DNA from 4 places in the Bacillus cereus group sp. N8 genome. Region 2 is predicted to be linked to each of the others. Evidence: riboswitches for the same ligand, from Rfam matches in the RefSeq annotation. Region 2 holds a riboswitch; each other region holds the start of a gene.

Region 1 (3,159 bases), on a different contig from region 2:
CTGGTTGAATTTCACCAGTTGCTATTTTTAGTAAAGTACTTTTTCCCGCACCATTCATTCCTAGTAAAGCGTGCACTTTTCCTTTTTGAATATGAATAGAAACATCTTCTAAAACAGGTGTAGCTACATGATAAGAATGTGTAATGTTTTGAAGAGAGAATGTCATCATTTTTTCTCCTTCTCTAATTTTTTCATCCAAGGAGAATATGCATCTTTTGAGTCTCCCCAACCGTTTATATGTTTTGATAATTGATCCATTGTTATATTTTCTTTTGGTAAACTACTTTTCTTTACTAAATAAGGTTCTAGTGAATAAATATCTGGCGTTTGTTCACCGGCAATTTTTTTGTATAAGAATCGCACTTGAACTTTACCTACTTCAGCTGGATCAGTTGCAGCTGTAGCAGCCCAAGGTGAGTTTTCTTTTTGCATGAGTTGTAAATCTTCATTACTTAAGTCAATGCCATATACTTTTATATCTGTACGACCAGCTTGTTCAAGTGCTTTAACAGCTCCTTTAGCGAACTCATCCCATGAAGCGAAAATAGCTTGTAAATCTCCTTTTTTCGGATATTTTTTTAGTAAGGCTTCTACTTGTGTTTGTGTATCAAGCGGTGTGTTATTACTTGCAGTACCGAATCGCGCAATTTCTTTTATATTTGGATAACGTTTATAAAAGGCATCAATGATAACATTGCGACGTTCCATTGGAGCAAATCCGCCAACCCATACGACTGCGATATTTCCTTGTCCATTCAAATCTTCCGCTAACGTTTTTAATGATTTCCATGCAAGACTATAGTCATCTTGATCAATAATTGTCACACCTGGCAAGCGTAGATCGTTATCAAACGCAACTACGGGAATATTCGCCTGTAATGCTTTTTCTACTCCAGGTTTTAGTGCTTCAGAGCGGCCGTGATCAATTAAAATACCATCCACTTTTGAATTAATAGCAGTATCTAAATTTGCCGCCATTTTTGCTAAATCGTTATCAGAGTTGTAGACTTGTACACTGCCGCCAAATAGCTCGACTTGTTTTTTGACGCCCTCAATATATTGAGAGGAAAAAGTTCCGATGGACATTTGCATAATTAATGCGATTTTTAATGGCTTCTTCATTTGGCTTGGAACTTCTGTTTGTAAGTGGTTTTCTACCGTTGTAGTCGCCTTTTTCACAGTTTCTTGCTTTTGTGAAGAGATAGCATCTTGTTCATTTGTACACGCTGTTAATGTAAATAAGAGAAAAATAAGTACGATGGAACATAATTTTTTCATGAAAAAATCCCTCCTAAACTAAGAAGAGAGAGGAGGGAGTGAAAATAAAAAACGTCTTTTCATATAGAAAAGACGTCTTATCATATTACTCTTATCTTTCAACACAATGTGTTGTAAGAATTAGCACCGTGCCCATAAATGGGTCGGTTGCCGGGCTTCGTAGGGCTCATCCCTCCACCTGCTCTTGATAAGACATCGAATATTTAACTATTTTGAATTATTTCACAAATAAATGGTGTTGTCAAACAGTATTTATAAAAAAAATCCCTCAGGAAGAGGGATTTTAATGTGGTAAGAAAACTAATTGATAAGCGAACAAGATTCCGAATAAATACACAAGTGGGTGAACAGCACGGAATTGTCCTTTTGCCATTTTCATAAGTGGGTATGAAATAAATCCAAGTGCAATACCTGTTGAAATACTTGATGTAAGTGGCATGCTTAAGATTACTAAAAATGCTGGGAATGCTTCATCGAACGTATCCCAATCGATGTGGCGAACTGAACCCATCATAAGACTACCAACGATAATTAATGATGGTGCTGTAATAGCTGAAACGCCAGAAACAGCGCTCACTAACGGCCCGAAGAATGCTGCTAATGCAAACAGAACAGCTACTGTAACAGTTGTTAAACCAGTACGGCCACCAGCTGCAACACCAGCAGATGATTCAATGTAAGCTGTTGATGGTGTTGTTCCGAACATAGCTCCAATTGTTGCTGAGAATGAGTCAGATAGAAGAGCTCGTCCTGCTTTTGGAAGCTTTCCGTCTTTCATAAATCCGCCTTGTTGTGCTACACCAAGTAATGTTCCTGTTGTATCAAATAGTGTAACGAGGAAGAATGAGAACACAACGCCGTATAATCCGTAGTTAATTACATCAGATACAGCAGTAATTGGATTTGAAACGATAATTCCTTCTGGTAATCCAGGCATTGATGTAACGCCATTTGAGAACGTTAATTGCCCTGTGAAATAAGCGATAATACCAGTTAGTAACATTCCGATAAACAGTGCCCCGTTTATATTTAAAGACATAAGGATAATTGTAATTCCAAGGCCAGCTAATGCTAGTAGAACTGGGGCAGAGTGAAGATCGCCAAGCCCAACTAAGTTGGCATCATTTTTTGTAACAATTCCTGTTAAGCGCAAACCGATAAAAGCAATAAAAAGACCAATACCAGCAGTAAGTGCATGTTTTAAGTTTTCAGGAATTACTTCCATTAATTTCGTACGGAAAGATGTGAATGATAACAAAATTAAAATCATACCTGCTACGAATACAGCAGAGAATGCAATTGCGAAAGTCATGCCTTCATGAGCTTTTACAACAGAGTAAGAGAAGTAAGCATTTAATCCCATACCTGGTGCAATTGCGATTGGTAAGTTTGTAAAGATTGCCATAAATAATGTTCCGACAACAGCGGCGATAATAGTAGCTGTAAATGCTTGTTCAAATGGAACGCCTGCATCCCCAAGGATGACAGGGTTTACGACAATGATATATGCCATTGTTAAAAAGGTAATAATACCTGCCATAATTTCAGTTTTAATAGAAGTTTTATGTTTTGAAAGGTTAAACATATAAACATCCTTTCTTTTTACGAATAATTTTCACAACAGTTATATATAATATTCGTTTTTTATCTATTTTGCAATAGTTTTGCATAAAAACTTTAGAACAATTCATATTTTATGTCTTAAATTCGAATATTAACCTTATCAATGAGTGTGAATTGCGGTTTTTTAATGTGTAAGTAGTTTTTATCATTGTGCACATTATAAGGGAAAAGGAGTTGAAGAAAGTTATGCCGCAGCAAAAAAACTTTTTAACAATGCCAGCGCAACATCAAAATAAACAGCCTGGTATTGAATCGTTA
Region 2 (3,159 bases):
CGTAAAGAACTTGCGCAACTACAACCGTTCGCAAATGAGGCGAGTGTTTTATTTGATACGAGCTTAATGGGAGCATTTTCTTTAAAAGACGCTGCTTCTGGTTCGCGTTTTAATATTATGTCTGGTTTAGTGGCGATGCAAATGATGTTAATTGGACTGTTAGACGGTGTTCAATCAATTGGTATAGTTACACCGTACCGAGCACAGTCCCGCTTTTTATCAACTTGTATTAGAGAAATGTTACAGAGAACGAAATATCAAAACATACCAGTATTAGCGGCAACAGTTCATAAGTTTCAAGGTTCTGAAAGAGATATGATGATCTTTGATACGGTTGATAGTTATCCGCAAGAACGTCCTGGTGTATTATTCTTTGATCATAAAAACCATCGCCTCGTCAATGTAGCAGTAACGAGAGCGAGAGGGAAGTTCATTCAATTATCGGATTGCCATTATATGCGTAAAAACCTTTCGAGAAAACAAGCGTTATCACAATTAACAGCACATATAGAACGTCACGGTGATGTGTATGATCGCACGACATCAAGACAATTGTGGGAGCGAAAAATTTCGAAACGTTTACGCTGGTTTATGGAAATGAATCTTGAAGAGCCGAAAGGGTTATTAAAAGATATTTTAGTGGCAAAACGAGAAATTATCATTTCACTTCCAAGTACAAAACAAGTGGATAAACGAGTATGGCAAGCGTTAATGCGCACAAATGCGCAAGTAACAGTTTATAGTGATGGACCAGTTCCATTAAAAAATGTAAAGTTACAAAGACAAAATAAAGCGTTCCCGTTCCTAGTAATTGATGATGAAATCTTTTGGGCAGGGGCACCACTCACATCTCAAATGATGTTTGAAGGGAGCACGGAATTCCCGTATATATGTGCAAGACTACAAGCGCCGGAAACGATTGGTGTATTAAAAGGATTTTTGGATATTCGGTAAATTCGGATAGGAATTCCTTGACTTTTATTCGGAATAAACTTAGAATAAAAATAATTTAATATAATTTTATGAAAATTCTTATCACGAGAGGTGGAGGGACTGGCCCTACGATACCTCGGCAGCGGATTCTATATGAATACTGTGCCAATTCCAGCAAGTTTACTTGAAAGATAAGAAAGAAGCTCATTTGACTGTATATACAGAAGCCTCTTTCTATCTTTTAGAAAGAGGCTTTTTTACGTGAAAATAAAAGGGGGAAGAAAAATGGGAGCGACAGGAGTAACGTCACAAAGAAAAACAATTGAAGAGAGTATAGAAAGAAATAAGGAAAAGTACATAGAAACAAGTCATGATATTCATGCGAATCCGGAGATTGGTAACCAAGAATTTTACGCATCAAGAACGTTAAGTTTATTACTAGGAAGTGCAGGTTTTCAGTTACAGCACAATATTGCTGGACATGAAACAGGTTTTATCGCACGAAAAAGTTCAGGGAAACAAGGACCAGTTATCGCATTTTTAGCTGAGTATGATGCTTTACCAGGACTTGGTCATGCGTGTGGTCACAATTTAATTGGCACAATTAGCGTTGCGGCAGCAATTGCATTATCAGAAACGCTTGAGGAAATCGGCGGAGAAGTTGTCGTGTTTGGAACGCCAGCAGAAGAAGGCGGGCCAAACGGTAGCGCAAAATCGAGTTATGTAAAGGCTGGTTTATTTAAAAATATCGATGCGGCGCTTATGATTCATCCGAGCGGAAAAACAGCGACGACGAGTCCTTCATTAGCAGTTGATCCACTTGATTTTCATTTTTACGGAAAAACAGCTCACGCGGCAGCTTCACCTGAAGAAGGGATTAACGCATTAGATGCGGTAATTCAGCTGTACAACAGTATTAACGCACTTCGCCAACAACTTCCCTCAGACGTGAGAATACATGGCGTCATTACAGAGGGTGGAAAAGCACCTAACATTATTCCTGACTACGCTGCAGCGAGGTTCTTCATCCGCGCAGCAACGCGAAAAAGATGTGCAGAAGTAACAGAAAAAGTGAAAAATATTGCACAAGGAGCAGCGTTAGCAACAGGTACGAAAGTAAAAATCCATCAATTCCAAAATGAAATCGATGAACTACTCGTAACAAAAACATATAACGACATCGTAGCTGAAGAACTAGAATTACAAGGTGAAGAAGTAAATCGTAAAGAAAGACTTGGCATCGGTTCAACCGACGCAGGAAACGTAAGCCAAGTTGTACCGACAATTCACCCATATATTAAAATCGGTCCAGATGACTTAATTGCGCATACAAATGAATTTAGAGAAGCAGCACGTTCAGAATTAGGAGACAAAGCACTTGTTACATCTGCAAAAGCACTAGCGAATACAGCGTATCGATTAATTACAGAAGAAGGGCTGTTAGAGAAGGTGAAGGAGGAGTTTAGAGAGGCGCAGAGGAATCAGGGATAAGGGGATTAAGGTGCTCTTTTCGAAGAGCAATCTAATTAATAAGTAGAGATATAAAAAAGAACATTGATATTTCAATGTTCTTTTTTATTTACTAATCATTGATTTTGTTGGTTTTTCTCAAGAAAGAGAAACTTTTACTGTTACGTACCCCTTTATTAGAACGACAATTTCTCCTCAAACTCACTCTTTAATACAATTAAAGGAGATGATAATCCAAATTGCATTAAAGAGTCTAAAAATGTAGCGAGAGAATCCATCGAATCGCTCATGACCTTCATCATATAATTAAATTCGCCGCTAATTCGATATAAATCTGTTACTTCAGGAGCGGCATTACAATATTGGATAAAATCAGAGCATTGGCTCGTTTTAAACATAATGAATGCTTGAATGTTTTTATTAATTTTGGAAGGCTCAAATTTCGTTCGGTAAGCCGCTATAACTCCTTGATCTTCAAGTTTATTAATACGCTCTTTTACAGCAGGCTGCGTCATGGATATAATTCGTCCTATTTCTGAAACGGAAATTCTCGCATTTTCATACAACAAGTTCATTATTTTATGGTCAATTTCATCCAGTTTTACAGCGTTTTGCATTGTGTAGCCTCCTTGTTTGGTTTTCTAAAGTAAACCACGAATTATAACTATAATATCATAAGCGAACGAACTGAATTACCTATAAATCTATATTTAAAATTATTGGTGTTTGCATGAAAATATAAGTATAGCATTTATC
Region 3 (3,159 bases), on a different contig from region 2:
GTAACACGTAGTCTTGGAATTTTTTAATTTCTAATTCAATTCCTTTTTTCTCAAGTAAAGGTTTTGCCTTTTCTAAAATAACAGCGTGCGGTACGTTAGAAGCACCAACAACAAGTTTCTTTTCATCTTTATCTTTCCCACCACAAGCAGCTAACCCAAAAATTGAAGTTGAAATAAGTGCCGTAAGTAATAATTTTTTCATTTTAAATACCCCCATTTTCATTATCTTTTATCTATTCGAGTCGTTACACTATCACCAATCCACTGAATGAAAAATACAACTAGTAATACACAAATTGTCGCAACGATTGTTACATCGTTATTTCCTCGCTGGAACCCTTCTAAATAAGCAAGTGTTCCAAGGCCACCAGCACCAACAACTCCCGCCATTGCTGTATAACCTACTAAAGCAATTGTCGTTACCGTAATACCCGATACTAACGCTGGTAACGCCTCTGGAATTAACACTTTCAAAATAATTGTGCTTGTTTTTGCCCCCATCGCTTTTGAAGCTTCAATTACGCCTTTATCAATTTCACGAAGTGCGATTTCAACCATTCTCGCGTAAAATGGTGCCGCTCCAATAATTAAAGCTGGCAGCGCTGCACTCGCTCCAAGTATTGTTCCAAGAAGAATCTTTGTGAACGGGATTAATAAAATAATTAAAATGATGAACGGTATCGAACGGAAAATGTTTACGAACGCTCCAATCACCGTATTAATTGCTTTGTTTTCCCATAAATTATCTTTCGCTGTCATAAAGAGTAATAGTCCTAAAATAAGTCCTAAAACAAATGTGGCAAGCGCTGCGATTGCCGTCATATATAACGTTTCACCAGTCGCTTCTAGCATTTGATTCCAATCAACATTTGCGATTAACTTATCCATGCGCAATCACCTCCAGCTCTACTTGATCTTGATGAATCCCTTCTATTGCTTGCTGGATTGCTGTTTCCTCACCATTTAAATGAACGACTAAACTACCGTAAGAACCGTTATTCGTTTGTGCGATATTTCCTTGCAAAATGCTAACTTCTATATCACTGCGTTGCATTAATCTTTGAAGAACCGGCCTTTCTACAGCCTCACCGATAAACTGCAAGCGAATTACTTTTCCATCTGGGTATTTTTCAATTAAGCTTTCAATCGTTTCATTTGTATCTTCAGAATCAGTTAACTGTTGTACAAATCGTTTTGTAATGTCTTGCTGTGGATTACGAAATACATCAAGTACAGGACCACTTTCTACAATCTTTCCTTGCTCCATTACCGCAACACGATTACAAATCTTCCGAATCACGTGCATCTCATGTGTAATTAATACAATTGTTAAGCCTAGACGCTTATTAATATCTAATAATAAATCTAAAATTTGATCCGTCGTTTCTGGATCAAGAGCTGACGTTGCTTCATCACATAAAAGTACTTGTGGATTATTTGCTAACGCTCTTGCAATCCCAACGCGCTGCTTTTGTCCACCACTTAACTGAGATGGATATGCGTCTCCTCTTCCTTCTAATCCAACGAGATGAATTAACTCATCAACACGTTTTCTTCTCTTCGCCTTATCCACACCCGCAATTTCAAGTGGGAATTCGATATTTTCGCGTACAGTTCGTGACCAAAGTAAGTTGAAGTGCTGAAAAATCATTCCGATTTCTTGTCTTGCCTTACGAAGTTCACTTCCTGTAATTGCTGAAATGACACGATTTGCGATTGTAATTTGACCAGACGTTGGTTTCTCTAACTGATTAAACAATCTAATTAAAGAACTTTTCCCAGCGCCACTATATCCGATAACACCAAATATTTCGCCTTTCTCTATTTGTAAGTTGGCGTTATCTACAGCAGTGACATCACCGCTTTTTGATTTATATATTTTCTTTACATTTTCTAATAAGATCATGATGTTCACCCCTTTTTTGTTTAAAAAGCGCAAGCGGCTCGTTTAGAATGTAAAGTGGATGGAGCTTCTGACGTAGAGGCGTTTCTTGCCTCATAGGAAGAAGCGAAGCCATCGAACATTCTAGCCGCTGGAGCTGGATTTCATAAAACTTTGGATAGACTCCGCAATTTTTTATTTTTGATGCAGGTTCTACCGTTATCACTACTTTTATTATTTGAATGTCCGCCACATTCAAACAACAAAAAAACCTTTCCGCTTTAGAGAAGCAGAAAGGTTTATATGCGTATATAACAACATTATCCCTCTCTCTCATCTCTCAAAGCATTTGCTTTGCAGGAATTGGCACCATTTCAACATAAGTTGACGGTTGCCGGGCTTCACAGGGCACAGTCCCTCCACCTCTCTTGATAAGAGAAATCAGATTAAATTTTCGTCTGATTTGAAATTTATTAAATTGTCTATATTTTATGAATTGAATTGTATCAATATCCATACGGCATGTCAACAGAAATTTTCGTAAAAAAAGAAACTTCAGACTTTTAAGCACCCACTGACATCGGCTTACATATATGAAACATTGATTCAACTAATAGCATCGTTCGATACGTTCCCGAATACTGTACACGTCCATCGTTCATTAACATTTGCAATCTTACATTGCCGTTCACCAATTGTTTTACATCTTCTTCATCTACACAAACAATTTGCTCCGTTCCTCTTTCCTCATGTAGCAGCTCTATATAATCTCTTGAAATTTGTAACGAACAACTTTCATCTCCAAAGCGGAAATTAACAGTTTTTTCTCCTTGTCTTAAAAGCGGTTCTAAATGATATTGACCATTAGCATAATTTACAAATGATTGCAGCAAAGAATATAATTTCACCCTAAATCACATCCTTCATATCACTTTCTATTACACATACCATTCCCTCTCACTAAAGAGCAATCCTGTTACTTTCGCTCGACAAATACTGTAACCACCCTGCATCTCGACATATTTCCCAAGAAATATGTCGAGGCGGCAAAAACTTTGCCGCCTACTTTAATTCCGTATATAAATATTCAACCGAATGAAATGCATATATCTTCTTCATGAGTGTCCCATTTTCAAAAACAAGTAAACACGGTACACTTTCGATTCCATACTCTTTCGCTAAATGCGGAGCATAATTTAAATCTAACATTCCAATTTTCAACTCTTCAATTGTCATCTCAACGACTGTTAACATCTTTTTTGCTAATTGGCATGTTC
Region 4 (3,159 bases), on a different contig from region 2:
AAAAGAGTAATTTAAATAGAGTAAAAAACAACTTGTAACATTTTCTAAATATATTGTAAAATGATTGTAACAAAACATACATAAAATGAAATAATACTTAAGAAATAATGTTGGGGGAAAAGGAGAGAGTATATTGTTCCGAAAAGTAAAGGGTATATTAGTTGGGGTACTATGCGTAGCTGTAGTAAGTGGTTGTGGCGCAAAAGTAAGTGATGTGGCATTAGTGAGTGATATTGGTGGGAACGTTGTAGAGGCTAAGGCTGATGTACAGGATTCAATTAGCTTGGTTGATGCGCGTACTGGTACTGAAGTAAAAAAATTAGATTTATCAAGTTTAGGTTATTTTGAAGATGAAGCGAAATTCAAAAAATCGGTAACGAAGGTTGCAAGTGAAGTTGGGAAAAGCGTTGACAAAAAGATGGTTCCTTCACGTATAGCTCCTGATGGAAGTTGGCAAGAAGGAAAACCTTCTTATGAATTAATGGAAAAAGAATTAGTAGATAAATTATTAAACGTAGGTATGTGGGATTCTTCATATCAATTACCTATTGTTGAGAAAAAGCCTATCGCAACATTAAGTGATGCGCAAGGAAGTGGCACGGTAATTGGTAGATATGAAACGAATTTAGGTGGATCAGCAGGTGGCCGTATTGAGAATATTCGTTTGTCGGCAGCGAGCATAAATGGAGTTGTATTAGCAAAAGGAGACAGTTTCTCTTTCAATGCATTAATCGGTGATACAACGCCAGATAAAGGATATCAATTAGGTAAAGAAATTGTAGATGGTAAATTAGTAGATGGTTATGGTGGTGGCGTTTGTCAAACATCATCAACTCTATACAATGCAGCAGATCAAGCTGGTTTGAAAATGGTAGAGAGAACTACACATTCTAAAACAGTAGGTTATGTCCCGCAGGGAAGAGATGCTACAATTGCGTATCCTTATTTAGATTTAGTGTTTGAAAACACGAATGATGCGCCTGTTAAGCTATATATGGGCATACAAGGCGGAAAGTTAGTTGCTGAAGTACATAAGATGAAATAAATATCATAAGTTATAAGAATAAAAGATTGGAAGCCGGTATTTCTAAGTTTGTTAGAAGTACCGGCTTTTTGTGTACGGTGTATAAAGAAGAGTAATTTTGATGGCATATTGTTTGTATGTACGAAATAAGTATAAATTTAATTCTTAGTTTTCCTATTGACATTGTTTTAATTTATCTGTATTCTTCATAATAACAACTTAATAAATGGAAAAATTTATTAGTTTTCTTATCAAGAGAGATGGAGGGACTGGCCCGATGAAATCTCAGCAACAGGCTATAAAAGTACTGTGCTAATTCCAGCAAACGAATGATGCGTTTGGAAGATGGGGGGAAATGGATTAACATTCAACTCTTCTTATATGTATAAGAAGAGCTTTTTGTTTAGAGAGGGGGGATAGAATGAAATTTGATGCAACGTATTTTTTAGAAAGTTTTCCGCAATTATTTAAGTATGTATACATAACTTTAGGGATTACTGTTGTTTCCATGATTATTTCTTTCTTTATAGGGATTGGCTTGGCAATCATAACAAAAAACAAACCGAAATTTTTATATCCAATTGCAAGGGTGTATATCTCTTTCTTTAGAGGAACACCGTTATTAGTTCAATTGTTTGTGTTGTATTTCGGATTGCCACAAATATTTCCGGCTTTTACAGTACTTACAGCTATGCAAGCAACCTTAATTGGTCTCAGTTTAAATAATGCTGCTTATTTGTCAGAGATAATTCGAGGTTCATTAAATGCTGTTGAATCAGGGCAAATGGATGCTTGTTTATCAGTAGGGATGACAAAAGCACAAGCCATGCGGCAAATTATCTTTCCGCAGGCTATTCGTGTAGCAGTGCCGTCACTTGGAAATAATTTTGTTGGATTGTTAAAAGAATCTTCGTTATCTTTTGCGCTTGGGGTGGCTGAAATTTTAGCACAAGCGAAAATGTTAGCTGCTCAATCGTATCGTTATATGGAAAGTTATTTAGCGGTAGCGATTGTGTATTGGATTATTACAATTGCAATTAGCTGGGGGCAGAAAAAATTAGAAAAGAAACTTGATGCGCCGTATTTATAACAGAAATGAGGTGAAGTATGTGATTGAGATAAGTGATTTGTATAAATCCTACAAACTTAATGAAGTGTTAAAGGGAATTTCACTTACTGTGAAAAAAGGGGAAGTGGTAGTAATTATTGGACCTTCTGGTTCAGGGAAATCGACCCTATTGAGATGTTTGAATTTATTAGAACAACCGAATGATGGAAGTATTAGAATTGAAGATTTAGAGATTCATGTGAAGAAAATTTATAAAAAAGAAATAATACAATTACGGCAAAAAACAGCTATGGTTTTTCAAAACTATAATTTATTCAAAAATAAAACAGCACTGCAAAATATTACAACGCCATTAACGGTTGTACAGAAAAAAAGTGAAGAAGAGGCAAAGAGAATAGCGAGAGAAATATTAAAACAAGTAGGATTAGCTGATAAAGAAGATTTTTATCCAACGATGTTATCAGGGGGGCAACAGCAAAGGGTAGGGATTGCTAGAGCAATGGCTTTAAATCCCGTTGTATTATTGTTTGATGAACCGACTTCTGCGCTTGATCCAGAATTAGTTAATGAGGTACTGCAAGTTATTAAAGACTTGGCAAGACAGCATATAACGATGGTTATTGTTACACATGAAATGAATTTTGCAAAAGAGGTGGCGGATCGCATTATATTTATGGCGGATGGAATTATCGTAGAGCAGGGAACGCCAAAAGAGATTTTTAGAAACCCACAAAATGAACGTACGAAAAAGTTTTTACGACAATTAAATGCATCTGAAGAAGGAAATCATTTCGTTATTTAGGAGGAAGAGTTATGAGGAAATCGTCATTATTACTAACGATAGCATTAACACTATCAGTTAGAGCTTTGTCTGCATGTGGTTCAAACGTATCAAGTGAAAAAACGAATGAAAAAGTAGTGAAAGTTGGGACTTCTGCAGGTCGTAGTCCATTTATTTTTAAAGAGGGTGAGAAAGTAAAAGGTTTTGATGCTGAAATTATTGAAGCAGCTGCTAAAAAAGCTGGATATAAAGTAGAATGGAATGTTTCTGATTTTGAAGGATTAT

The links. Region 2 has a riboswitch for S-adenosylmethionine ahead of JDS80_RS19065 (M20 family metallopeptidase). Riboswitches for the same ligand answer to the same signal wherever they lie in the genome.
Positions count from the first base shown of each region.
Region 1: another riboswitch for S-adenosylmethionine. It lies ahead of JDS80_RS22525 (sugar ABC transporter substrate-binding protein); the one in region 2 lies ahead of JDS80_RS19065 (M20 family metallopeptidase).
Region 3: another riboswitch for S-adenosylmethionine. It lies ahead of JDS80_RS20685 (methionine ABC transporter ATP-binding protein); the one in region 2 lies ahead of JDS80_RS19065 (M20 family metallopeptidase).
Region 4: another riboswitch for S-adenosylmethionine. It lies ahead of JDS80_RS07630 (amino acid ABC transporter permease); the one in region 2 lies ahead of JDS80_RS19065 (M20 family metallopeptidase).

Region 1 is NZ_JAEHBK010000020.1:30,505-33,663, forward strand. Features, by position in the region: gene JDS80_RS22520 (sugar ABC transporter ATP-binding protein) at 1-169, opposite strand, end outside; gene JDS80_RS22525 (sugar ABC transporter substrate-binding protein) at 166-1,278, opposite strand; SAM riboswitch class I at 1,367-1,472, opposite strand; gene JDS80_RS22530 (NCS2 family permease) at 1,562-2,863, opposite strand; gene JDS80_RS22535 (SDR family oxidoreductase) at 3,088-3,159, shown strand, end outside.
Region 2 is NZ_JAEHBK010000013.1:113,244-116,402, forward strand. Features, by position in the region: gene JDS80_RS19060 (AAA domain-containing protein) at 1-954, shown strand, start outside; SAM riboswitch class I at 1,030-1,131, shown strand; gene JDS80_RS19065 (M20 family metallopeptidase) at 1,219-2,424, shown strand; gene JDS80_RS19070 (Lrp/AsnC family transcriptional regulator) at 2,580-3,020, opposite strand.
Region 3 is NZ_JAEHBK010000016.1:21,596-24,754, reverse strand. Features, by position in the region: gene metQ (methionine ABC transporter substrate-binding lipoprotein MetQ) at 1-202, opposite strand, end outside; gene JDS80_RS20690 (methionine ABC transporter permease) at 223-888, opposite strand; gene JDS80_RS20685 (methionine ABC transporter ATP-binding protein) at 881-1,906, opposite strand; SAM riboswitch class I at 2,213-2,320, opposite strand; gene JDS80_RS20680 (hypothetical protein) at 2,446-2,790, opposite strand; gene JDS80_RS20675 (thioredoxin family protein) at 2,945-3,159, opposite strand, start outside.
Region 4 is NZ_JAEHBK010000003.1:241,350-244,508, reverse strand. Features, by position in the region: gene JDS80_RS07635 (VanW family protein) at 134-1,045, shown strand; SAM riboswitch class I at 1,270-1,376, shown strand; gene JDS80_RS07630 (amino acid ABC transporter permease) at 1,446-2,114, shown strand; gene JDS80_RS07625 (ATP-binding cassette domain-containing protein) at 2,134-2,895, shown strand; gene JDS80_RS07620 (amino acid ABC transporter substrate-binding protein) at 2,907-3,159, shown strand, end outside.